DNA from 4 places in the Candidatus Corynebacterium faecigallinarum genome. Region 1 is predicted to be linked to each of the others. Evidence: riboswitches for the same ligand, from Rfam matches in the RefSeq annotation. Region 1 holds a riboswitch; each other region holds the start of a gene.
What was found. A riboswitch is a leader RNA that binds a small molecule or an ion and turns the genes downstream of it on or off. The one in region 1 is predicted to bind thiamine pyrophosphate.

Region 1 (5,470 bases):
GGCACACGATCGAACTGAACTGTGACGATGCCCGGCGCGGCCTCGCGGTACTGGAACACTACGGGGTGCACATCTCCAGCTAGCGCGGGAATGCGCGCGATGAAGTGCGCACGTGCGGAAAAAGCCTTCCTACTGGCTCCGGGCCATGTCGATCATGACTTTGACTCCCAGGCCGGCCTTGTTGGCGCCGTCGACGAGGATGTCGGTGCCGGTGAGGTGCCCTGCGTCGCGCCCCACGGCGAAGGCCAGCACGGCGGCGATCTCGTCCGGCGTCCCGAAGCGCTTCAGTGCCGCGTATTCGACCATCTTCCCGAAGCCGTGGTCCTCCTCAAGCTGGCCCATGTCGGTGTCGAAGGACCCCGGGGACACCGACAGGACACGGGCGCCCTTCGCGCCGAACTCCGCGGCGATCTTCGCCGAGTACCAGATCACGAACCCCTTGGAACTGGAATAGGCCATGCCGGGTCGCGACGCCTCCGGTGCGATCCGCGTCCCCTTCACCAGCTTGGCCGCGAGAGCATCCACGTCGGTGAGCGCCTTGGCATAAGTCCGGGTGGGCTGCAGGGCCTGCGGGGTCATGTGACCGGCGATGGAGGCGACGTTGACCAGCGCATCCCCCCCTCCTCTGCGATGCGAAGGTACTCCCGAGCGATATTGACGGTGCCGACGGCGTTGACACGGACGATGAACTCGGCGTCCCCCATCTGCGGACTCACCCCGGCCGAATGCACCACGGCACGGACGTGACCGAAGCGTTCTGCCTCGGTGAACAGCTCACGGACATTGTCCCGGTCGGTGATGTCGGCGACGACGGTGCGTGCTTCGATTCCGTCTGCGGCGAGAGTCTCGGCTGCTGCAGAGAGCTTGTCACCGTTGACGTCGGTAAGCACGATCGTGTGGTCAGCGACGAGTTTCCTGGCGGTAGCCAGTCCCATGCCGCCGGCTCCTCCGGTGATGATGGCTGTGTCGGTGTTCATACCTCCAGCATGCGCGCGATCCAGAAGCCTGCGAGCTGGTAGCATCGGGCATTCTCCCCCCCGACGACCGACAACCGACAACCGACAACCGAGGCAACGGCGGAATCATGACGGCATCTCACCAGGGATCTGCTTCGACCCCTCCGACAACCTCGCAAACATGGTCCGCCTGGAACAGGCTGACGTGGCCGGTCATGGTGCTCATTGTGGGCTCACTGCTGGCCGCTGCCGTACTCCTCATCATCTCCGACTCCCCCTGGTGGTTCACCGTTCCGGTCCTTGCCGTCATCGCCTTCGCCGCCACTGCCCCGGTGTGGCGGATGCGGGTCGACAACGAAGGCTTCCACGTGAGCACCTGGGTAGGCGTCCCACGACAGACGGTCCCCTACTCCGACATCGAGGCCGTCGCCCCTGTCGCCGTCAACATCTGGGACTGGGGAGGCTGGGGCTGGCGCAAGAGCATCCAGGGAACCGGACTGATCACCCAGAGCGGGCCTGGCTTCCGGATCATTCTGCACGACGAGAAGATTGTCGAGGTCTCCTGTATCGACAACGCCCAGGCAGATGCTGCGGTAGAAGCAATCACTGCCCACCTGGGCGACCACCACCCCTGATTCCCTGGCTCCCTGAACACCTGCCACCACATGAGATGTCCGAAAGGTGGGATGGATCGTCGTTCCTGGGGCGAAAACCCATCGAATGGTCCCACCTGTCCGACACCGGGTGATCCCACCTGTCCGACACCGGGGTCCGACATCGAAGCGTCCAGTGCCTGTGTGGTGAAATAGGCAGTGGAATAGTAGTTACAAAGAACCCAGCGAGAACAGCACTGCGGGAGCCCCTGACACCGGGGCTGAGAGGGCCGGGGCACCGGCCGACCGTTCACACCTGATGCGGATCATGCCGCCGGAGGAAAAGATGCAGCCAGCCATTGGCACAGGTGCCGACACCATCGTCGTCGGCGCGGGAGTCGCCGGACTCACCACCGCCTGGAACCTACGCCGTGCAGGTCAGACCGTCACCGTCGTGGACCCGACCCCGGGTAACGGCGCCAGCCATGCCGCCGCCGGGATGATCGCCGCGGTCAGTGAGGTCGTCTACCAGCACGACACGATGCGGGAGCTCATGGTCGCCTCGGCGGCGGCCTACCCGGGGTTCATCGCCGAGCTCGAGGACGCCGTGGGCCACCCGGTGGGATACCGCGACACCGAGACCCTCGACATCGGCGCACACAGCGGTGACCGTGGCGCTTTCGCCGACCTCGCCGATCTGCAGCGGGCCAGCGGTATGCAGGTCGAGCAGCTGACCACCCGACAGGCCCGCAGGCTCGAACCCGCCCTCTCCCCCTCGATCTCCGGGGCATTCCTGGTCAGCGACGACCACCAGGTCAATCCACGGGTGCTCATCCCCGCCCTCATCGAGGCCTTCACCGCGCCGTCTGAACCCGGTTCGCCGCAGGGCAGTCTGGTCCAGCAGCGGGTCATGTCGGTGCTGCGTGCCGGTCTGGACAGTAACCAGGTCGCCAACCAGGGCGCCAACCAGGGCGCCGTACGGGTCACCGGGGTACGCCTCGACGACGACACCGAGTTGCAGGCGGACACCACTGTCCTGTGCCCCGGGTTGTCACTGGACAGCATCGAGGGGCTTCCCGAGGCCGCCAGTGTGAAACTGCGTCCGGTACACGGCGACATCCTGCGGGCCAGGCTGAAACCCGACCACCCACTTCTGATCGAGCGCACCATCCGCGGACTGGTCGACGGCCGTCCGGTGTACCTGGTACCGCGCACGGACGGGAAGATCGTCATCGGCGCGACCGAGCGCGAGGACGGCTTCGACGGGGTCACCCTGGAGGGGGCCTACCAGCTGCTACGCGATGCCCAGGTGCTTGTCCCGGGGGCCGCGGAGCTGGAACTCACCGAGATCCTGGCGCGTGCCCGGCCCGGCACTCCCGATGACCTGCCCTACATCGGACACCTCGACGGGGTGGACGGGGTGGTCGTCTCCACCGGCTACTCCCGCCATGGCGTCCTGCTGGCCCCGTTGGGCGGACGCCTCACCGCATCACTGGTGACCGGCACCCCAGACGCCGCAGGCGCCCCAGCCACCACAGCGACCGACCAGGCCATCCTGGCCGCCACCGACCCCAACCGTTTCGCAGCATCTTCAGTATCTTCAGCATCTTCAGCGAGGACCTCATGAGCATCACCGTCACCGTCAACGGCGACCCCCGTACCGTCGCCGACACCACCACCGTCGCCGACATCGTCACCGACGTCACCGGGCACTCCCCCGACGACGACCAGGTCGGTGTCGCCGTCGCCCACGACTCCGCGGTCGTCCCGCGCAGCCGCTGGACCACGACCGTGCTCGGCGAGGGCGCCGAGATCGAGATCATCACCGCAATGCAGGGAGGCTAAGACCGTGACCGCCACAGATTCACTCACCATCGGCTCCACCACCCTTCAGTCCCGCCTGATCATGGGCACGGGCGGGGCGACCTCGATGACTGTGTTGGAGGACGCGCTGTCCGCCTCCGGGACCCAGCTGACCACCGTGGCGCTGCGCCGCTTCGACCCCTCCACCGGCACCTCCCTGTTCGGACTGCTCAACAAGCTGGGCATCGACGTCCTGCCGAACACCGCCGGCTGCTACACCAGCCGCGACGCCCTGCTCACCGCCCAGCTGGGCCGTGAGGCGCTGGGCACCAACCGGGTGAAGCTGGAGATCCTCGCCGACGACCGCACACTGCTGCCGGATGTCGTGGAACTCGTCGACGCCACCGAACAGCTCACCAACGACGGTTTCGAGGTCTACGCCTACACCTCCGACGATCCGGCCGTCGCCCTGGCCCTGGAGTCCGCCGGTGCCGTCGCGGTGATGCCGCTGGGCTCGCCGATCGGAACCGGGCTGGGCATCCTGAACCCGCACAACATCGAGCTGATCTGCGCCCGCGCCTCGGTCCCGGTGATCCTCGACGCCGGGGTCGGCACCGCCTCCGATGCCGCGCAGGCCATGGAGCTGGGCTGCGACGGTGTGCTGCTCGCCAGCGCGGTGACCCGCGCGCAGGACCCGGCGGCGATGGCCACCGCCATGCGCCATGCCGTCACGGCGGGACATCTCGCCCGGCATGCCGGACGCATCCCCAAGCGCGGCCTGGCCGACGGGGCACTGGCGTCCTCCCCGATGGAGGGACGTATCGCCGCCGGTTCCAGCCGGGAGGCCGAGTCGCTGTGACCGTAGAGTCGCCGAAATCGCCGAAGTCCCTCCCATTCGCCCCGCTCGTCGAGCCCGCTGCGGAACTCACCCGGGACGAGCTGGTGCGCTACGCCCGCCACCTCACCCTGGAGCACATCGGACATGAGGGTCAGCGTCGGCTGAAGAACGCCCGCGTGCTGGTCACCGGTGCCGGCGGGCTGGGTTCCCCGGCCCTGCACTACCTGGCCGCCGCCGGGGTGGGCACCATCGGGATCGTCGACGATGACGTGGTCGATGTGTCGAACCTCCAGCGTCAGGTGGTCCACGGTGTGTCCGACATCGGTCGGGCCAAGGTGGAGTCCGCGGCTGACGCGGTGGCCCGGATCAACCCGCTGGTCACCGTGGAGCAGCACCATACCCGCCTGACCGCGGACAATGCCGTGAACATCGTCGGCGCCTATGACCTGGTGATGGACGGGGCGGACAATTTCGCCACCCGCTACGTGGTCTCGGATGCCTGCACCCTGACCGACACCCCGTGTGTCTGGGGCTCGATCCTGCGTTTCGACGGACGGCTGTCGGTCTTCGCCAACGGCCCCGGCCACGACGGCATCAGCTACCGTGACCTGCATCCGGACGCCCCCGCCCCCGGCGAGGTGCCCAGCTGCGCCGCCGGTGGGGTCGTCGGCGCGCTGCCCGGCACCATCGGCTCGCTGATGGTCACCGAGGCGATCAAGCTGATCAACGGCACCGGAAGCCCGCTCTTCGGTCGCCTGCTGATCCACGACGGGATGGCGATGACCTTCCGCGAACTGACGATCCTCCCGGATCCGGACGCTCCGCTGGTCACCGCGGTGAACGACGGTGTCGGTGACGCATGCGCCGTGGCAACGGGTGCAGGGGCCTACCCGACCGTCTCACCGGAGGAGCTGCAGTCCCGGCTGGACACTGGTGCTGTACTGGTCGACGTCCGTGAGCCCTGGGAGCGCGAGATCGTGTCCATCCCGGGTGCGCTCGCCGTCCCACTGGCCGAGCTGCAGGACCGTGGCGCCGAGGCACTGCCGGACGCCACCCGTGGCCGCGACGTGGTCTTCCACTGCAAGGCCGGCAGCCGCTCGGAACAGGCGTTGGACGCGGTGGCGTCCTACTTCGGCACCCGGGAGGAGAACGCCGCGCATCTGGCTGGCGGCGTATTGGCCTGGGTGCATAACCTGCATCCGGACCTTCCGACCTACTGATCAGCCGCCTTGGCGTCGCGCCAGCGCACCATCTTCACCCGGCTGACCAGTAGGCCGACG
Region 2 (5,470 bases), on a different contig from region 1:
GATCCGCCTGGGCGAAGAACTCGACCTCCCAGCGGGAGGCGTCGAGGTAGGCGCGGGTGGCTTCGGCCCGCTGGGCCGGGGTGGCGGCGGCCAGGGCGTCCTCCACCAGGGTCAGTGCCTGCTCCACGCTGCTGGTGAACTCGTCACCGGAATAGGTGTCGATCCAGGCCGCGTAGGGGTTGGAGTCGTCGGAGGTGTCGTTGAGTCGCAGGCCGACCTCCGCGTAGAGCCAGTAGCACGGCAGCACCGCCGCCGCGCCGACCACGTGGTCACGGGTCTGCACGCAGCGCACCAGGTGGGAGGTGTAGGACGCGGTGACGTGGGACGGCGTGTCTGCCCTGCCGGGCTCGCCGGATCCGGCGAGCCAGGTGCGGTGCAGTTCAGCCTCCTCCTCGAGGCACTCGGCGGCACCCTTGGTCCAGAACAGGGCGGAGTTCTGATCCGGTGCGGAGCTGGCGAGGGCGGCCAGCGCCGGGGAGTACAGCGAGAGGTACAGGGCGTCCTGGGCGAGGTAGAAGGAGAAGTCGTCGGTGTTGACCGTACCGGCGGCGAGGTCGGTGATGAACGGCAGGTCGCAGATATCGTCCAGCAGGCTGGTGGAGGCCTGCCACAGTGCCTGGGTCCAAGGGCCGGCCGCGGGAATCCGGGCGGCGCTCGTGACCCCGCTGACGCTACCGAGTCCGGCGAGCTGGTCCGGGGTCTCCACCGCCGCCGGCACAGCGGCGGTCAGCGCCCACGGGGTGGTGTCGGCGGCCGCGGCCAGCCGACGTGCCCGGTGGGTGTGGTCAACCGGGCCATTGCCGGAGCCGACCTGCAGGTCATCAGCGTAACGGATCGCCTCGGCCAGCCAGCCGGACGCCCAGCGTAGACCCTCGGCATGGGAGTCACCGGCGGCCAGCCGGGTGGCCAGGGCCGAGGACAGGGAGCATCCGGTGCCGTGGGTGTTGTTGGTGTCCACCCGCGGCACCGGGATGGCGGTCACCGTGCCGTCCGGCTCGACGACCGCATTGTCGGCACCCCGACCGGACAGGTGTCCACCCTTGACGATGACGGTGGTCTCCAGCTCAGCGGCGAGGGTACGCCCCTGGTCCAGCGCCTCGTCCAGATCCTGTGCCCGGGGGGAGCCGCACAGCACGCCCAGCTCGGCGAGGTTAGGGGTGATCACGTCCGCGGCCCGGCACAGTTCGACCAGTGCGGCCTCGGCGTCCTCCGTAAGCAACCGGTCGCCACTGGTGGCGACCATCACCGGGTCGACGACAACCACCGGCACGGGGTGGGCGGCCAGGTAGTCGGCGATCACGTCGGTGATCTCCGCGGTGCCGAGCATCCCGATCTTGACCGCGTCGACGGTGACGTCGTCGAAGACTGCGTCGAGCTGTTCGACGAGGAAACCGGTGCCCGGGGTGTGGATCGACCGCACCCCGTGGGTGTTCTGGGCGACCAGGGCGGTCACCACGCTCATGGCGAACCCTCCGGCGGCTCCGATCGACTTGATGTCGGCCTGGATCCCGGCACCACCGGTGGGATCGGTACCGGCGATGCTGAGGACGCGGGGCAGGGCAGGGGCGGGGTTGGTCATGAGGCTTCCTTCGATGAGGTGAACAGGGAGAGCAGCTGTCGTGCTGCCGTGGTGGCGGCGCTGGTGGATCCGGCGGCCATGATCGCCGAGACCACGCACAGTCCGGCGACGGGGGTATGCGCCAAAGCGGTCGCGTTGCCGGTGCCGACCCCTCCGATGGCCACCGAGGGGATACCGAGAGTCAGCGCGTGGGCGGCGAGCTCGGACACACTGCCGGGGCCCGTCACCCCCAGGGCGCGGCCGGTATTGGTCTTGGTGTCGGTGAGGTGCACCGGGCCGAGACCGAGGACGTCCGGCGGACGGACCCCGAGCCCGACCAGGCGTTGGAGCTCGTCGATCTGCTCGTGCCGGTCGACCGACAGGCCGATCATCGAGGTATCCGGCAGGGTTGCGCGAGCCCCGGCGTAGTCCATGTCGTCCTGCCCGATGTGCAGGTGCAGGCCAAGTTCGGCGGCGATGTCGACCCGGTCGTTGAGGAACAGCGGAACCCCGGTGGGACGCAGGGCCGCGGCAAGTTCTGCCGCCCGGGCGGTGAATCCGGCGAGGTCCAGGTGTTTGTCGCGCAGTTGCACCACGCTGACTCCACCGGAGACAGCGGCGCTCACCAGTGGGCGCACCGCATCGCGTCCGCCGCCGAGATCGGGGTCGGTGACCAGGTACAGCGACCAGTCCGGGGCAGGTGACGGTCGTCGGGTATCAGCTGATGCCGGGGTCACGCCCCGGTCTCCTCGACGCTGACAAGATGGTCCAGACGGTCGTGGGACCCACCCGGTTCAGGGGTGGAGGGGGCGGAGAGTGCGAAAAGGGCGTCGAGCCAGGCAACGGCGAAGCTGCCGGGACCGGTGGATTCTGCAGCGGCGATGCTGCCTGCCGCACCAACGTGGGCGTGGGCGGCAAGAACGGCGTCGTGCGGGTCCAGCGAGGTCGACAGGTAGGCCGCGCACAGTGCGCCCAGGGAACACCCGGTGCCGACGACTCGCTGCATCATCGGGTCACCGGAGTGCAGCCACGTCACACGGTCGTCGGAGACAATGAGGTCCCGGGGGCCGGAAACCGCCACCACCGCACCGGTGCGGGCGGCGAGGTCACGGGCGGCGTCGAGAGCGGCGGCGACCTCGTCGGTGGAGTCGACACCACGGCCACCGGCGGAAACCCCCGACAAGGCGATGATCTCGGAGGCATTGCCCCGGACAGCGGCAGGGCGGTGGGCGACGATGTCACGGGCGAAACCGGTGCGGGCAGCAGGTCCACCGCAGGCCACCGGGTCAAGCACCCACGGGGTGTCGTTGGCGGTGGCACCGCGGACGGCTTCGCGCATGGCGGTGTACTGGGCGGCGGTGGGGCTGCCGGTGTTGACCAGGACCCCGGAGGCGATGGCGGCGAAGTCTGACGCTTCCTCGGGGGTGTCCACCATTGCCGGGGACGCCCCGGCGGCAAGGAGGGCATTGGCCGTGATCTGGGGGACCACGATGTTGGTCAGGCACTGGACCAAGGGGGCGGCCCGGGAGAACTCCGCCTGGGCGGCGGTGAAAGCGTGGGCAAGTGTGGATGCCATGGACAATCCCTTCGCTAGTGTGAACTAGAGCAGGTTCGGCGGGTGTGATCTCAGCGCGTGACCGGTGGGACCGGTGCAGCGCACCCCGTGTCGTTGGGTACTGCAGGTGCTGGCTGGAGGCAGGAACAGACTAGTCGGAGACAGTCTTGACGTCGCGGCCCTCGCCGAACTTCAGGTTGTCGCGGACCTCGATGGAGCGGACGTCGGCCTCATCCTCGAGAGCGCGCAGCTTGGAGAAGGCGTTGCGGGCGTGCAGCTGCTGGCGGGTGGCCACCAGGTGCCAGCGGTTCGGCGACACGGTGTTCATGCCCCAGCTGTAGGCGGCGACGAAGCGGTTGCGGAAGCCCACCATGAACATCAGGTGGACCCCCAGCCACATCAGCCAACCCGGGAAGCCCGAGATCTCGGTCTTGCCCAGCTTCACCACCGCGTTGAAACGCGAGACGATGGCCATGGTGCCCTTGTCGAAGTACTCGAAGGCCGGGCGCTCGCCGGCACCGCTCTCGACCTCGTTGATGATGATCGAGGCGGCGTGCACGCCACCCTGGATGGCCACCTGGGCCAGGCCGGGCAGCTTGTCGTAGCTCATCATGTCACCGACGATGAAGATCTCCTTGTGGTCGCCCACGGAGAGATCGCTGTTCACCGGGACGCGACCGGCGCGGTCGGCCTCGACACCGTCGATCTGGTCGGCGATGTGCTTGCCCAGCGGGCTGGCGGCCACACCGGCGGACCAGATCTTGCAGTATGCGGCGACGCTGGTCTCCTCCTCGGTCTTCATGTTCTTCCAGGTCACGCCGTTCTTGTCGACGTTGGTGACCAGCGAGTCGGTGACGACCTCGACGCCGAGCTTGTTCAGCGTCTTGTGGGCCTTGCGGCCGAGCTTCTTGCCGAAGGGCGGCAGGACCTGGGGGCCACCGTCGACCAGCAGGATGCGGGTCTGCTCGGTGTCGGTGCGGCGGAACTCGTTGCGCAGGGTGCGGTGGGCCATCTCGGCGAGCTGGCCGGCCAGCTCCACACCGGTCGGGCCGGCGCCGACGACGACGAAGGTCAGCAGTCGCTTCTTCTCCTCCGGGTCCTCGGTGATCTCGGCACGCTCGAAGGCGCCGGTGATGCGCGCGCGCAGCTCCAGGGCATCGTCGATGCTCTTCATGCCGGGGGCGAACTCGGCGAAGTGGTCGTTGCCGAAATAGGACTGGCCGGCGCCGGCGGCGACGATGAGCGAGTCGTAGGACAGGACGACATCCTTGCCGCCGAGGTCACCGGTGACGGTCTTCTCGGCGACGTTGACATCGCGCACCTCGGCCTTGATAACCCGGGCGTTGCGCTGCTTGCGCAAGATCTGCCGGATGGTCGGGGCGATCTCACCGGAGGACAGCACACCGGTGGCCACCTGGTACAGCAGCGGCTGGAACAGGTGGTGGTTGGTGCGGTCGATCAGGGTGACGTCCACGTCGGCGCCGGCGAACTTCTGGGCGGCAAACAATCCGCCGAATCCGCCGCCGATGATGACGACGTGGTGGCGGCCCGAGGGGCGAGTCGGGGTGGGGGTCATAGTGCGCTATCTCCTGGTTCTGCAGCGCCCACCGTGTTCCGTGTGCGGTGCGGCTGGTGTGCTCATTCTGCGTTCTTCGCCCGTGTTGTCCGGGCTGATCCGGTGTCGTCCGGTGTAGTGTCGTCTGCCGACGGACCTTCCGGTCACGTCGGACCTGGAATCCATAGTAGTGGTTGTAGTCGCATTACTCATCACGTGGGCAGTGGCTGGGTGGTGTATCGGACATGGTGTTTCCGGTTCCTCCTGGGAATGGGGGGATCGGGGGCCTGTGACAGGGGCCGATCGGACACGTTGGAGTACGGATCGGGCACCCTGATGCACGGTAGGTTCGTCAGCGATAGTAAGTGCCAGTGACGATACTAGCGACGGTAGTGACGGTAGCGACAGTGTTAAGGAGTGGCCGGTGTCAGCAAACGGTTACGTGGACCCCGAGCGGTGGCCGGGGATCAGCCGCACGCCCGATGCGCCCTTCCTCGGTCGCCGCGCCACCCACCTGCAGGAACGACTTGAGAAACTGACCCTGGACCACGGGGTGTCCTTGACCCCGGGGGCCACACCGCGCTTCGTGGTGGAGGACGGACAGGTCCTGGACCGGATCGTGGATGGCGGCTGGTTGGGGTTGGCCGAGGGGTACATGGCAGGAGAGTGGACCGCCGACCCCCTGCCCGAGGTGCTCGGGGTGCTGCTGTCGCAACCGCTGGAAGGCGGACTGGGGCGGGCGCTGTCGAAGCGTCGGCGGCGGGTCAGTGGTCAGGTCCGCTCCGGTGAGCTTCCGGACGCC
Region 3 (5,470 bases), on a different contig from region 1:
TCGACGAGCAGTGGGTTGACCATGGTGCCCAAGGATAGGGGAGTGCTGAGTCCCCTGACCGGGACCTACCATCCGGGACCCTCAGCCCGACTCCGCCCCCGGCCGCCGTGATCGAAATGTGCATGCCCAGGGGTACGGGTCAGGGGTCGGGAGCGTACCCCTGGGCGTGGTTATCTCCGGCTGAAGAGCACCATCGCCACGGTGCGCAGCGCCAGCAGAAACCCGCAGAACAGCACCACATAACCCATCGCCGCATGCCAGGTCAGCTTGTCGACCAGCACCGGCCCTCCGTCACCGAAGGCGATGAGCATCACCCCGCCCAGCACACAGAAGCCGGCGACCAACGCCACGGTGAACTGCTGCAGCAGCCCGGTGAGGTACGCCCGGTCGTCGGGGTTGCGGAACATCCGCATGCTCAGCGACAGCCGGCCGTCCTGCAGGTCACCGACGATCCCGCTGACCTTGCGCGGCAACTCCTGCAGCATAGGCAGTGACTCCAGCATCAGCCCTGACGCAGCGTCCTTCACACTCGAGGGGTGCGCCTGCTCCTTGATCAGCGCCGTACCCTGCTCCCGCGCGGTCTCCACCAGCGGATAGTCCGGCAGGATCAGCCGCAGCGTGCCCTCCATCTCCCCGAGACTGCGCAGCGCCGAGGCGATGTTCTCCGGTACGACGAGCCGGTGGTTGTTCACCAGTGTGGTCAGCTGACCGAACAGTGCCATGCCCTCACCCTTGCCGACCCCGCCCCGGTAACGAGCCAGGAGAACAGACACATCACGCTGCAGGGTGCGGACGTCCAGACCGTCCGGACGGTCCAGCAGACTCAGCAGCGCATCGGTGAGGATCCGGGAATCACCCCGCTCGATCGCGGCGAAGACCATGGTCAGGTGCCGACGGTCGGTCGTGTCGAGGTGCCCCACGGCCCCGAAGTCCAGCATCCCCAGCCCGACCTCACGCTGCTCCACCGTCTCCGAGGAGATGTGCACCGGTCCGACGGTGCGCTGCCAGGAGTCCTCCCAGACCGCACCGTCCATCACCAGGACATTGCCCGGGTGTGGGTCGGCCTGGAACACCCCGTACTCCAGGATCTGACGCATCACCGACACCATCAGCGCATCACCGAGCCCACGACGCTGCCCGGTGGAGTAGTCGTCAAGGTCCACGCTGCCGAGCGGGGTGCCGTCCAACTCGCCCATCACGAGCAGACGTTCGGAGCTGTACTCGTCGTACACCTGCGGCATGAGCACCTTCGTGGAACGCAGCGGTTCGGCCAGTTCGCGCATGTTCGCCGCCTCGCGCCGGTAGTCCAGCTCCTCGGCCAGGGTGCTGGTGAAGGACGCTGCGAGCCGACGGATGCCCATCTCCCGGCCCCAGTCGGTGCGGAACTCCAGCCAGTCGCAGATCCGCATCACGATGTCGGTGTCGTTGAGCACCACCTCGCGGGTACCGGGACGCTGCACCTTCAGGACCACCCGGGTGCCGTCGTCCAGCGTGGCACGGTGCACCTGGGCGACGGACGCCGCAGCCATCGGCTCGCGCTCGACCGTGGCGAAGACGGTCTCCGGGTCGGCGCCGAGGGACTCGGCCATGGCCGGGCCGATACGCTCCCACGGTTCCGGCGACGCCCCGGTCTGCAACGACGAGAGCTCCTTGATGAACTCCGGCGGCAGGACGGAGTCCCGGGTCGACAGGTTCTGACCCAGCTTGACGAAGGTGGTGCCGGATTCCTCCAGGGCCTCGCGGAATGCCTTGGCCGCCTCGGTCATGCTCGGCTTACGGGCGGTGAGGCCCTTGCGTACGAAGATGGCCATGACCTGTCGGTACCGACGGTTGCGGGCACGTTGCCGGCCGATGCGGGAGCCCCCGGAGCGACCGGAACGTCCTGCCGACCCGCCGGGGGAGAACCCGGCACCAGTGGGGACGACCAGCTCCATCACCGTCAGCAGGGCCGCACCGAAGCCGAGCATCCACATCAGGGCGATCAGCCCGAGGATGATCGCCGGACCGGGGGAGACGTCACGCCCGCCACCGGTGGTGAAGAACTGTTCCACGGCCAGCGCGACCAGCCCACCGGTGGACAGTGCGACCAGCAGGGCGACGAGGATCGACCGCGGCCAACCGACGGGAACCCCCAGTACCCGGCGCATCACATTGGCCAGCAGCCAGGTGACGCCGGCCAGCGCGACGGCACCGACGACGAGCCCGCCGAGGACACCCAGGATCATCAGGACGATCTGCATAATCCCACCGTACAGCGGGGGGTGGACAGCAATTGTCGTGCTACCCTCGCGGACGACACGGGGTGCCGTGGTTGGTCGGGGAATACCCGGCGGGCACGGCTGAGACCACACCCGTTGAACCTGAACCAGTTCGTACTGGCGGAGGGATTGTCCGGCATCACCGGTGTGTGTCGTGGGCTGTACCCCATGAGTCGTGCAGCGCCCGTAGCAGCAGCACACCCGATGCCCCTTCCGCTTGTGACCTCTTTTGAAAGGCATGAGCATGACCCAGAACAAGACCGAGAGTCTGACCCAGCAGCTTCCCCTGTCCGAGCAGACCGTCCTGGTCACCGGCGGAGCCCGCGGCCTCGGCGCCGCCATCACCGAGGCCTTTCTCCGCGAGGGCGCGACGGTGATCGTGAACTACCACTCCAGTGCGGACGCCGCGGCCGCCATCGTCGCCGAGCACCCCGGCAAAGCCCTGGCCGTGCACGCCGACGTGCGGGACCGCGAGCAGGTCGAGGGGATCTTCGCCGCCGTCGCCGCCGCCGGGCTGGGACCGGTGACCACCGTGGTCAACAACGCCCTGGTGGACTTCTCCTTCAACGGCGACGCCCGCGACAAGGCCGCCGAGATCCCCTACAGTTCCTTCACCGCACAGTTCGACGGTGCGGTCCGTGGCTCACTCAACGTCATCCAGTCGGCGTTGGACGACTTCCGCGCCGCCGGGTCCGGACGCGTGGTCAACATCGGCACGAACCTCTTCCAGTACCCGGTGGTGCCCTACCACGACTACACCGCCGCCAAGGCCGCGCTACTGTCTCTGACCAGGACCTTCGCCGATGATCTGGGCCCGGACGCGATCACGGTGAACATGGTCTCCGGTGGTCTGCTGCGCACCACCGACGCTTCGGCGGCCACCCCGGAGGAGGTCTTCGACGGCATTGCGTCCGGCACCCCACTGCGCGAGGTCACCACCCCGGAGCAGTTCGCCGACAGCGTACTGTTCTTCGCCTCCCCGTGGGCGCGTGCGGTGACCGGCCAGAACCTGGTCGTCGACGGCGGACTGGTGAAGGACTGATGCCTGAATGACGGATGTACAGATGCACCTCAACCTCTTCGCCTACGGCTGCGGACACCATTCGGCGGCGTGGCGGGCGCCCGGTGACAGCACCGGTGAACCCGCCACCCGGCTCGGCGACATCACCTGGTGGGAGTCGCTGGCCCAGACAGCCGAACGCGGCCTGTTCGACGCCTTCTTCCTCGCCGACGGCCAGGCGCACAGCCCCGTCCCCGGCCCCGGCTGGTTCCTGGAACCGCTGACCACACTCACCGCCATCGCCCGCGCGACCAGCCACATCGGCGTGGTGTCCACCGTCTCCTCGACGTTCTGGACGCCCTTCCACGCCGCCCGTGTCAGCGCCAGCCTGGACCACATCTCCGGTGGTCGCGCCGGGATCAACGTGGTGACCTCCATGACCGACGCCGAGGCCCGCAACCACGGCATGGACGCTTTGCCGGGCCATGCCGAGCGCTACGCCCGGGCCGACGAGTTCATCGACGCGGTCACCGCCCTCTGGGACTCCTGGCCCGACGCCACCGACCGCTCATCAGCCCAGGTCATCGACCACCATGGCCGGTTCTTCGACGTCGACGGTCCGCTGAACATCCCCTCCACCCCGCAGGGGCGTCCGGTGCTGTTCCAGGCCGGGGCGTCCGAACCAGGCCGTGACCTCGCCGCACGCCACGCCGAGGGGATCTACGCGGTGGCGTGGGATCTGGAGTCCGCAGCGTCCTACCGCTCCGACGTACGCGCGCGTGCCGCGAAGGTAGGACGCGACCCTGACGAGCTCATCGTCATGCCGGGGCTGGTCACCTTCGTCGGACGCACCGAGCAGGAGGCCCGCGACAAGCAGCGGGCGCTCAATGAGTTGCTGCCGGTGGAGGATTCGCTGGCGCAGCTGTCCTTCTTCGTCGGGCAGGACACCACCACCGCGGCCTGGGAGTTGGATGCCCCGGTGCCGGAGCTGCCGCCGCTGGAGGAGTTCACCGGCCCGGCCGGACGCTACGGCACGATCCTGCGGATCATCGAGACGACCCCAGGTATCACCGTGCGTGACCTGCTGGGATTCTTGGCTGCTGGTGGTGGTCATGCCACATTCGTGGGCACTCCGGAGCAGATCGCCGACGAGATGCAGCGGTGGGTCACCGGCGGTGGTGCCGACGGGTTCAACCTCATGCCGCCGACCTTGCCGGGTGGTGTGGAGGACTTCGTGGAGCTGGTGGTGCCGGTGCTGCAGGAGCGTGGGTTGTTCAGGACGTCCTACCCGGCGACGACGCTCCGCGGGAACCTGGGCGGGAACCTGGCCGGTTAAAGGCTGCCGAGGGCGCCGTGGCGTCCCCACACGAACCAGAGGATCGGCCCGAGGATGGGGAAGGCGAAGGCGATCAGCACCCAGACCACCTTGCCGCCGCCACTGATCTGGCGGTGCTTGATGATCTCCACCAGGGCGACAACGAACATGACCAGCCAGGCGAGGACCGCGGCTGCCATGAGGAGGACGACGATTACTTCAGGACCCATGGTGCTCACAGTAGTGGAGGAATCGTCCGAGGGAATCAGACCTCGGTATGACCCGGTATGGCCCCGGTGTGCGAGGCAGGTGTCCACCGATCAGTGCGTTCGGTGGCCGGCCGCGCGTACCCTGGGTAGTGCAACTGCACAAGACGACAGTGAGGTGAGAACCGGTATGACTGAGACAGCACCTGACGTCACTCCCGATCCCGAGAAGGATCGCGACCCGAATCAGGACCCGAACCGCGACCAGGTGAACACGCCCTCCGACCTGCCCCAGCAGGGCCCTGCCAGCGAGGACGAGAAGATCGACGAGCAGGGCGAAGAGACCTTCCCCGCCAGTGATCCGCCCGGCAACTACTGACACACCACGGGCCCAGATCTACACCGGGACCAACGACTCAACCCCTGAACTGCCACGGCATGTGGCTGCTCAGGGGTTGAGTTCTGTGCGGTGCGCGTCCTACCGCAACTGTCAGCGTCCTACAGCGACCGTGACATCCGGTCGGCGACCCAGTTCGAACCCTTCAGGTTCGGGTGGATCATCATGTTGTAGTGCGGGGTGGTGGTGTCGATGATGCCGGAGATGAAGCGCTGGTTGTCCGGCGCGCAGGTTCCACGGTTGGCGGTTTCGGCCTTCAGGTCCACGAAGTTGATGTTGTTGCGGGTCGCGGCC
Region 4 (5,470 bases), on a different contig from region 1:
GACCGGGACTGCCACACCACGGTGGGCTCCGTGGTGGCCCCCGCCCCGGCAACGGCGTCAGCACCGAAGGAGCTGGCCTGGAGGATCAACCGCGCACTGTCGCGGACCTGCCTCGAGTAGAGCTGACCACCGACCCCGGGCGGACCTGCCTCGGCATCCGCACTGAGCGGTACGGAGTGGGCGGTGAAGATGAGTTCGGCGCCGTCGCGGTCAGCCGCAGTGGGAAGGGTGGCCCGTGCGGCATCCACCGCGTCGGCGAACTCGGTGATGAAGCGTGGATGGTCGTGGAACTGGCCCAGACGCGTCATCCGGGGCGGGACACTCCCCCGCTCGGTGACAGCTCGTCGGGCCCGTGCGATGTCCTCGTGGTACTGCCGGCACCCGGAGTACCCGCCCCAGGCGGACGTCGCGAACACAGCGGTGTTGCGGACCCCGTCCCGGGCCATGGCCTCGGCGGTGTCCTCGATGAACGGGTGCCAGTTCCGGTTGCCGAAGTACACCGGGATGTCCAGTCCCCGGCGTTCGAGTGCGCTGCGGATGGTGGTGATCATCTCGCGGTTCAGGTCGTTCAACGGGCTACGCCCGCCCAGGGCGAAGTAGTGTTCGCCGACCACCTCGAGCCTTTCCCTAGGGATACCGCGACCCCGGGTGACGTTCTCGAGGAAGGGGACGACGTCCTCCGATTTCTCCGGCCCGCCGAAGGACAGGAGCAGCAGCGAATCAAAGGACAGTTGTGTGTCGGTGCTCAAAGTGCGCAAGAACATCACGCTTTCATGGTGGATATACGCCCACTCAGGGACGCGGCTTGATAAGAGTCAGACTCGCGTCGATACTACATTAGCTAACCTCGTTAGCGATAATATTAGCGATTTACCTCGTCAGTTCAATGCCAGCTCGTGACGCAGCGCCTCCCGGACCGCGGTGAACCTGAAGCGGTGGTCGGCACGACCGAGCTTGTCGCAGAGAACATGCTGGTCCGCCAGGGCCAGCTCCTCGGCCCCTTCCCGACCGAGGAGCACCTGTGGTCCCAGGGTCGGCACCGGGAGAGCGAGCGGGACCCGCAGTGTCTGCAGGTCCGCGAGGACGGCGGCGAAGTCCGCCTGGGTGATCTCCTCCGGGGCCACCGCATTCACCGGCCCCGACATATCAGGGTCGACGACGGCGCGGTGGTAGATGTCCACCAGATCATCCACCGCCACCCAGGGGAAGTGCTGCTCCCCACTACCGAGCGGGCCGCCTCCGATGCGGGACGAGGCTCCCAGGAGTGTCAGCAGTGGTGAGCCTCCGGTCAGCACCAGACCGGTGCGGATGTTCGCTACCCGGAGACCGGCGTCGCGGGCCGGCTGACAGTCCTCCTCCCAGTCGGAGACGACCTCGGCGAGGAAGCCGGCGCCCGGTGCGGACTCTTCGGTGACTGCTTCCGGGCGGTCCGCCCCGTAGTAGCCGACGGCAGAGGCACAGATGAACGTCGTGAGACCGGGGGTCTCGGCGGCAAGCTCGGCGAGCCTGCGCGTCGGACCGACGCGGGACTCACACACAGCGTCACGGTGACTGTCGGTGAAACGTCCGGCGATGGGCGCACCGGCCAGGTGCACCACGGCGTCCACCCCGTCGAGGAGATCGGACGCCGGCGACTCCGGATCCCAGACCCGGCCACCCGGCCTCTCACTCCGCGACAGGGGAATCACGGTGTGCCCCGCGGTCTGCAGCATCGCCACCAGCTGGGTTCCGACGGTTCCACTGGGCCCGGTGACGGCGACGGTCAGCGGCGTACCGTCCCACTGCCGCATCTCCTCCAGTCGACGAAGGTCGGCGGTGAGCTGACGGTCACGGTAACTCGTGATCCTCGACAGCAGTGCATCCGGCGCATTGGTGGTGATGGTGTCGGTGACCGTGCAGGACAACTCGCCGTTCGGAGCGATCTCGTGCTGGTGGCGCCAGGTGACGAGGGTGTTCAGGGCCGTCCGCGGCGTGGACTCCAGGACGTCCGTGAACCTGCGTCCGTCCTCGAACTCCCCGGCCTGGTGCCGGGCACGCCAGGCGACGCCGCCCGGGAGCCGGAAGGTGGTGGTGCCGTCGCGGAGACTGTCCGCTTCACCGGTGACCGTCATCCTGGCGATACCGGGCGTCAGCCTGACCACGGCACCCGGGCGGGTGTGCCAGTCCCAGGCGGTGTCGGCGGAGACCGGGAGGTAGGTGTGGTGGAAGAATGGCTGCGGTCGCAGGAATGACATTCTTCCGATGCTACGAAAATTTCAGTCCGCGTGAATTTAAAACGGTTAATTCCGGACCGGTACTGTCACCGAAATAATGGCCCGATAGCCATATGTTCGCACCGTCATTCTTCCGGTGCAGTGCCGCGTCTAGTACACTGTTCACGCTGGACGGTGCCCCTACGTGACGAGATGACGATGCAGACCGACTACTGGTACGACGGGCGCGACCCCAACGTGGAGCTTCTCGAGGCCCTGCGTCGGTTCCGGGGCGCCGACCATGACATGCGTCAACGGATGTGCGGTCGGATGCGACTCAACTCCACCGACCTGGAGGCCATCCGGCTGATCTCCGCGGCCGAGCGCGCTGGGGCCGTCTTCACTGCTCGTGACCTGTCTTCGGCCCTGCAGATCTCGACGGCGGCGACCGCGAAGCTGCTCAACCGGCTCACCGGTTCCGGCCATGTCGTGCGCACCGGCCACCCCAGTGACCGGCGGTCGGTGACGTTGACGGTGACGGACCTCTCCCGGGACGAGATGTCCGATGCGCTAGGCCCGATGCACGACAGGATGATGCAGGTGGCCCGGCAGGTGTCTCCGTCCGCCCGGCGCGAGATCATCGACTTCCTGGACGCGATGGTCGATGTCTTCACCGAGGAGACCGAGGAGAGCGCAGACACGGACGAGCCGGAAAGTCATTTCCCGTAGACTAGCTAACCCGGTGAGCTATACGAAGCGTTGGTGATGACGAAGAACCAGCGTGGCAGTCTCGCCGGTGCGGTCTTTCACTCGGACCACGGCAGTGTCTACACGTCCGGGGCATTTCAGGACACCTGTCGCCGCCTGGGGCTGCGCCAGTCGATGGGCGCGATCGGTACCAGCGCGGACAACGCGCTGGCCGAGTCGTTCAATGCCGCACTCAAGCGCGAGGTCCTCCAGGACGCGAAGACCTTCACCAACCAGCTGGTGTGCCGTCGGGACGTGTTCCGGTGGTGTATCCGCTACAACACCGTCCGTCGGCATTCGTGGTGCGGGTATCTCACACCACAGGCGTTTGAGTCGCAGTCGTCCGGTAAGCTCCGACTCGTATCTTGACTACATCCCCGTGTCCACCATCAGGGGTTCGGGCCCCAGGGCCCCTACATGTTGTGCCACACCGATCCCGCCCCGCCGGCAGCTACGCACTCTGAATCACGAAGAGCCGGTTTTGATGTGTCCTCACTGCCGTGGTAGGCATGAGGCGTCCACACGGGTGCCCCACGAGGGGCTGAGACCGGACTGTGATCGTCCGGGACCGTCGAACCTGATCCGGTTGATACCGACGTAGGAAGTGAGGAGCGTAGCTGTGTCTACCCCGTCTGCCCCGTCCACCCCTGTCCAGCAGCACCCCGCGCACCGTTGCGGATGGATCGAAGACCACGGCATCCGGGTCCCGGTCACCGAGATCCACCAGGAGAACTCCCCGGACGGCGGCCCCAACCCGCCACTGCAGGTCTACCGGACCGCCGGGCCGGGCAGCGTCCCGGAAGAAGGCCTGGCCCCCTGGCGTGAAGAATGGATCCGGGCACGTGGAGACACCCGTATCGGGCGTTTCCGTGAACGACAGTTGATCGACGACGGCCGGGCCGCCGTCCGCCGTGGCGCACCGTCCCAGCAGTGGCAGGGACGACGTCCTGAACCCCGTCATGCTGAACCGGGCCGCACGGTGACGCAGATGCACTACGCGCGTCGGGGTGTCGTCACCCCGGAAATGCGGTTCGTGGCCCTGCGGGAGAACTGCGACGTGGAACTGGTGCGCAGCGAAGTCGCCGCCGGTCGCGCGATCATCCCGCTGAACATCAACCACCCGGAATCCGAGCCGATGATCATCGGTCGGGAGTTCCTGGTGAAGATCAACGCCAACATCGGAAACTCGGCGGTGACCAGCTCGATCAGTGAGGAGGTGTCGAAGCTGGAATGGGCCGCCACCTGGGGCGCCGACACACTGATGGACCTGTCCACCGGCAACGACATCCACACCACCCGGGAATGGATCATCCGCAATTCGCCCATCCCCATCGGCACCGTCCCGATCTACCAGGCACTGGAGAAGGTCGACGGCAACGCAGAGGCACTGACCTGGGATATCTACCGCGACACGGTGATCGAACAGTGCGAGCAGGGCGTGGACTACATGACCGTGCACGCCGGGGTCCTGCTGCGCTACATCCCGCTGACCGCCGACCGGGTCACCGGAATGGTGTCGCGCGGGGGATCGATCATGGCGGGCTGGTGCCTGGCGCACCACGAGGAGAACTTCCTCTACACACACTTCGACGAGCTCTGTGAGATCTTCGCCGCCTACGACGTCGCCTTCTCACTCGGCGACGGTCTGCGCCCCGGATCGATCGCGGACGCGAATGACGCCGCACAGTTCGCCGAACTCGACACCCTCGCCGAACTGACCCACAGGGCGTGGGAGTACGACGTGCAGGTCATGGTGGAGGGTCCCGGTCACATCCCGCTCCACCAGATCCGCGAGAACGTCGAACGTCAGCAGGAGCTGTGCGACGGGGCGCCGTTCTACACGCTCGGACCGCTGGTCACCGACATTGCGCCGGGATACGACCACATCACCTCGGCCATCGGGGCGGCCGAGATCGCCCGCCACGGTACCGCCATGCTCTGTTACGTCACCCCCAAGGAACACCTCGGCCTGCCGAACCGGGACGACGTGAAGACCGGTGTCATCACCTACAAGATCGCCGCACACGCCGCCGACGTGGCCAAGGGGCATCCAGGAGCCACAGCACGCGACGACGCCCTGTCCAAGGCCCGGTTCGAGTTCCGGTGGCGTGACCAGTTCGCCCTCGGGTTGGACCCGGTCACCGCGCAGGACTTCCACGACGAGACACTTCCCGCTGAACCGGCGAAGACGGCGCACTTCTGTTCGATGTGCGGGCCGAAGTTCTGTTCGATGCGTATCTCACAGGACATCCGGGACACCTACGGCAGTGCCGAGGCGCAGGCGGTGATTGCCGGGATGCAGCGCAAGAGCGAGGAATTCCTCGCCACCGGTGCGCAGGTGTACCTCCCGCACCCCACAGTGGGAGAGCACCTGACCGATCTTACTCGAAGTGAGACGTTTCTCAGCCATTCTGAGACTACTGAACAGCGGTAACGTCAGATATGCGGTGAACAGCCGCGCCGCTCCTTCTCACCTATTGTGAGACTTCCGTAATCTTCAGACGGAGGAGTGTGTCCAATTCTGCGCAGGT

Region 2: it holds a riboswitch for thiamine pyrophosphate, as region 1 does, so the genes downstream of both, thiM (hydroxyethylthiazole kinase) here and ACTXPP_RS06805 (FAD-dependent oxidoreductase) in region 1, are expected to answer to the same signal.
Region 3: it holds a riboswitch for thiamine pyrophosphate, as region 1 does, so the genes downstream of both, ACTXPP_RS13465 (3-oxoacyl-ACP reductase) here and ACTXPP_RS06805 (FAD-dependent oxidoreductase) in region 1, are expected to answer to the same signal.
Region 4: it holds a riboswitch for thiamine pyrophosphate, as region 1 does, so the genes downstream of both, thiC (phosphomethylpyrimidine synthase ThiC) here and ACTXPP_RS06805 (FAD-dependent oxidoreductase) in region 1, are expected to answer to the same signal.

The regions. Positions count from the first base shown of each region.
Region 1 covers NZ_JBQQOC010000009.1:109,807-115,276, reverse strand. Annotated here, with positions in the region: gene ACTXPP_RS06825 (DUF1648 domain-containing protein) at 1-83, shown strand, start outside; gene ACTXPP_RS06820 (SDR family oxidoreductase) at 130-579, opposite strand; gene ACTXPP_RS06815 (SDR family NAD(P)-dependent oxidoreductase) at 576-977, opposite strand; gene ACTXPP_RS06810 (hypothetical protein) at 1,172-1,591, shown strand; TPP riboswitch at 1,799-1,911, shown strand; gene ACTXPP_RS06805 (FAD-dependent oxidoreductase) at 1,896-3,176, shown strand; gene thiS (sulfur carrier protein ThiS) at 3,173-3,394, shown strand; gene ACTXPP_RS06795 (thiazole synthase) at 3,399-4,211, shown strand; gene moeB (molybdopterin-synthase adenylyltransferase MoeB) at 4,208-5,410, shown strand; gene ACTXPP_RS06785 (MFS transporter) at 5,404-5,470, opposite strand, start outside.
Region 2 covers NZ_JBQQOC010000012.1:42,847-48,316, forward strand. Annotated here, with positions in the region: gene ACTXPP_RS08035 (bifunctional hydroxymethylpyrimidine kinase/phosphomethylpyrimidine kinase) at 1-1,579, opposite strand, end outside; gene thiE (thiamine phosphate synthase) at 1,576-2,295, opposite strand; gene thiM (hydroxyethylthiazole kinase) at 2,292-3,134, opposite strand; TPP riboswitch at 3,123-3,232, opposite strand; gene ACTXPP_RS08050 (NAD(P)/FAD-dependent oxidoreductase) at 3,265-4,689, opposite strand; gene ACTXPP_RS08055 (class I SAM-dependent methyltransferase) at 5,093-5,470, shown strand, end outside.
Region 3 covers NZ_JBQQOC010000042.1:3,908-9,377, forward strand. Annotated here, with positions in the region: gene ACTXPP_RS13455 (DNA glycosylase AlkZ-like family protein) at 1-23, opposite strand, end outside; gene ACTXPP_RS13460 (ABC1 kinase family protein) at 171-2,240, opposite strand; TPP riboswitch at 2,289-2,405, shown strand; gene ACTXPP_RS13465 (3-oxoacyl-ACP reductase) at 2,503-3,300, shown strand; gene ACTXPP_RS13470 (LLM class flavin-dependent oxidoreductase) at 3,308-4,594, shown strand; gene ACTXPP_RS13475 (PLDc N-terminal domain-containing protein) at 4,591-4,803, opposite strand; gene ACTXPP_RS13480 (hypothetical protein) at 4,970-5,158, shown strand; gene ACTXPP_RS13485 (SGNH/GDSL hydrolase family protein) at 5,278-5,470, opposite strand, start outside.
Region 4 covers NZ_JBQQOC010000038.1:10-5,479, reverse strand. Annotated here, with positions in the region: gene ACTXPP_RS13235 (ferrochelatase) at 1-764, opposite strand, end outside; gene ACTXPP_RS13230 (TIGR01777 family oxidoreductase) at 879-2,234, opposite strand; gene ACTXPP_RS13225 (MarR family winged helix-turn-helix transcriptional regulator) at 2,388-2,921, shown strand; partial or broken gene ACTXPP_RS13220 (transposase) at 2,946-3,308, shown strand; TPP riboswitch at 3,452-3,560, shown strand; gene thiC (phosphomethylpyrimidine synthase ThiC) at 3,559-5,373, shown strand.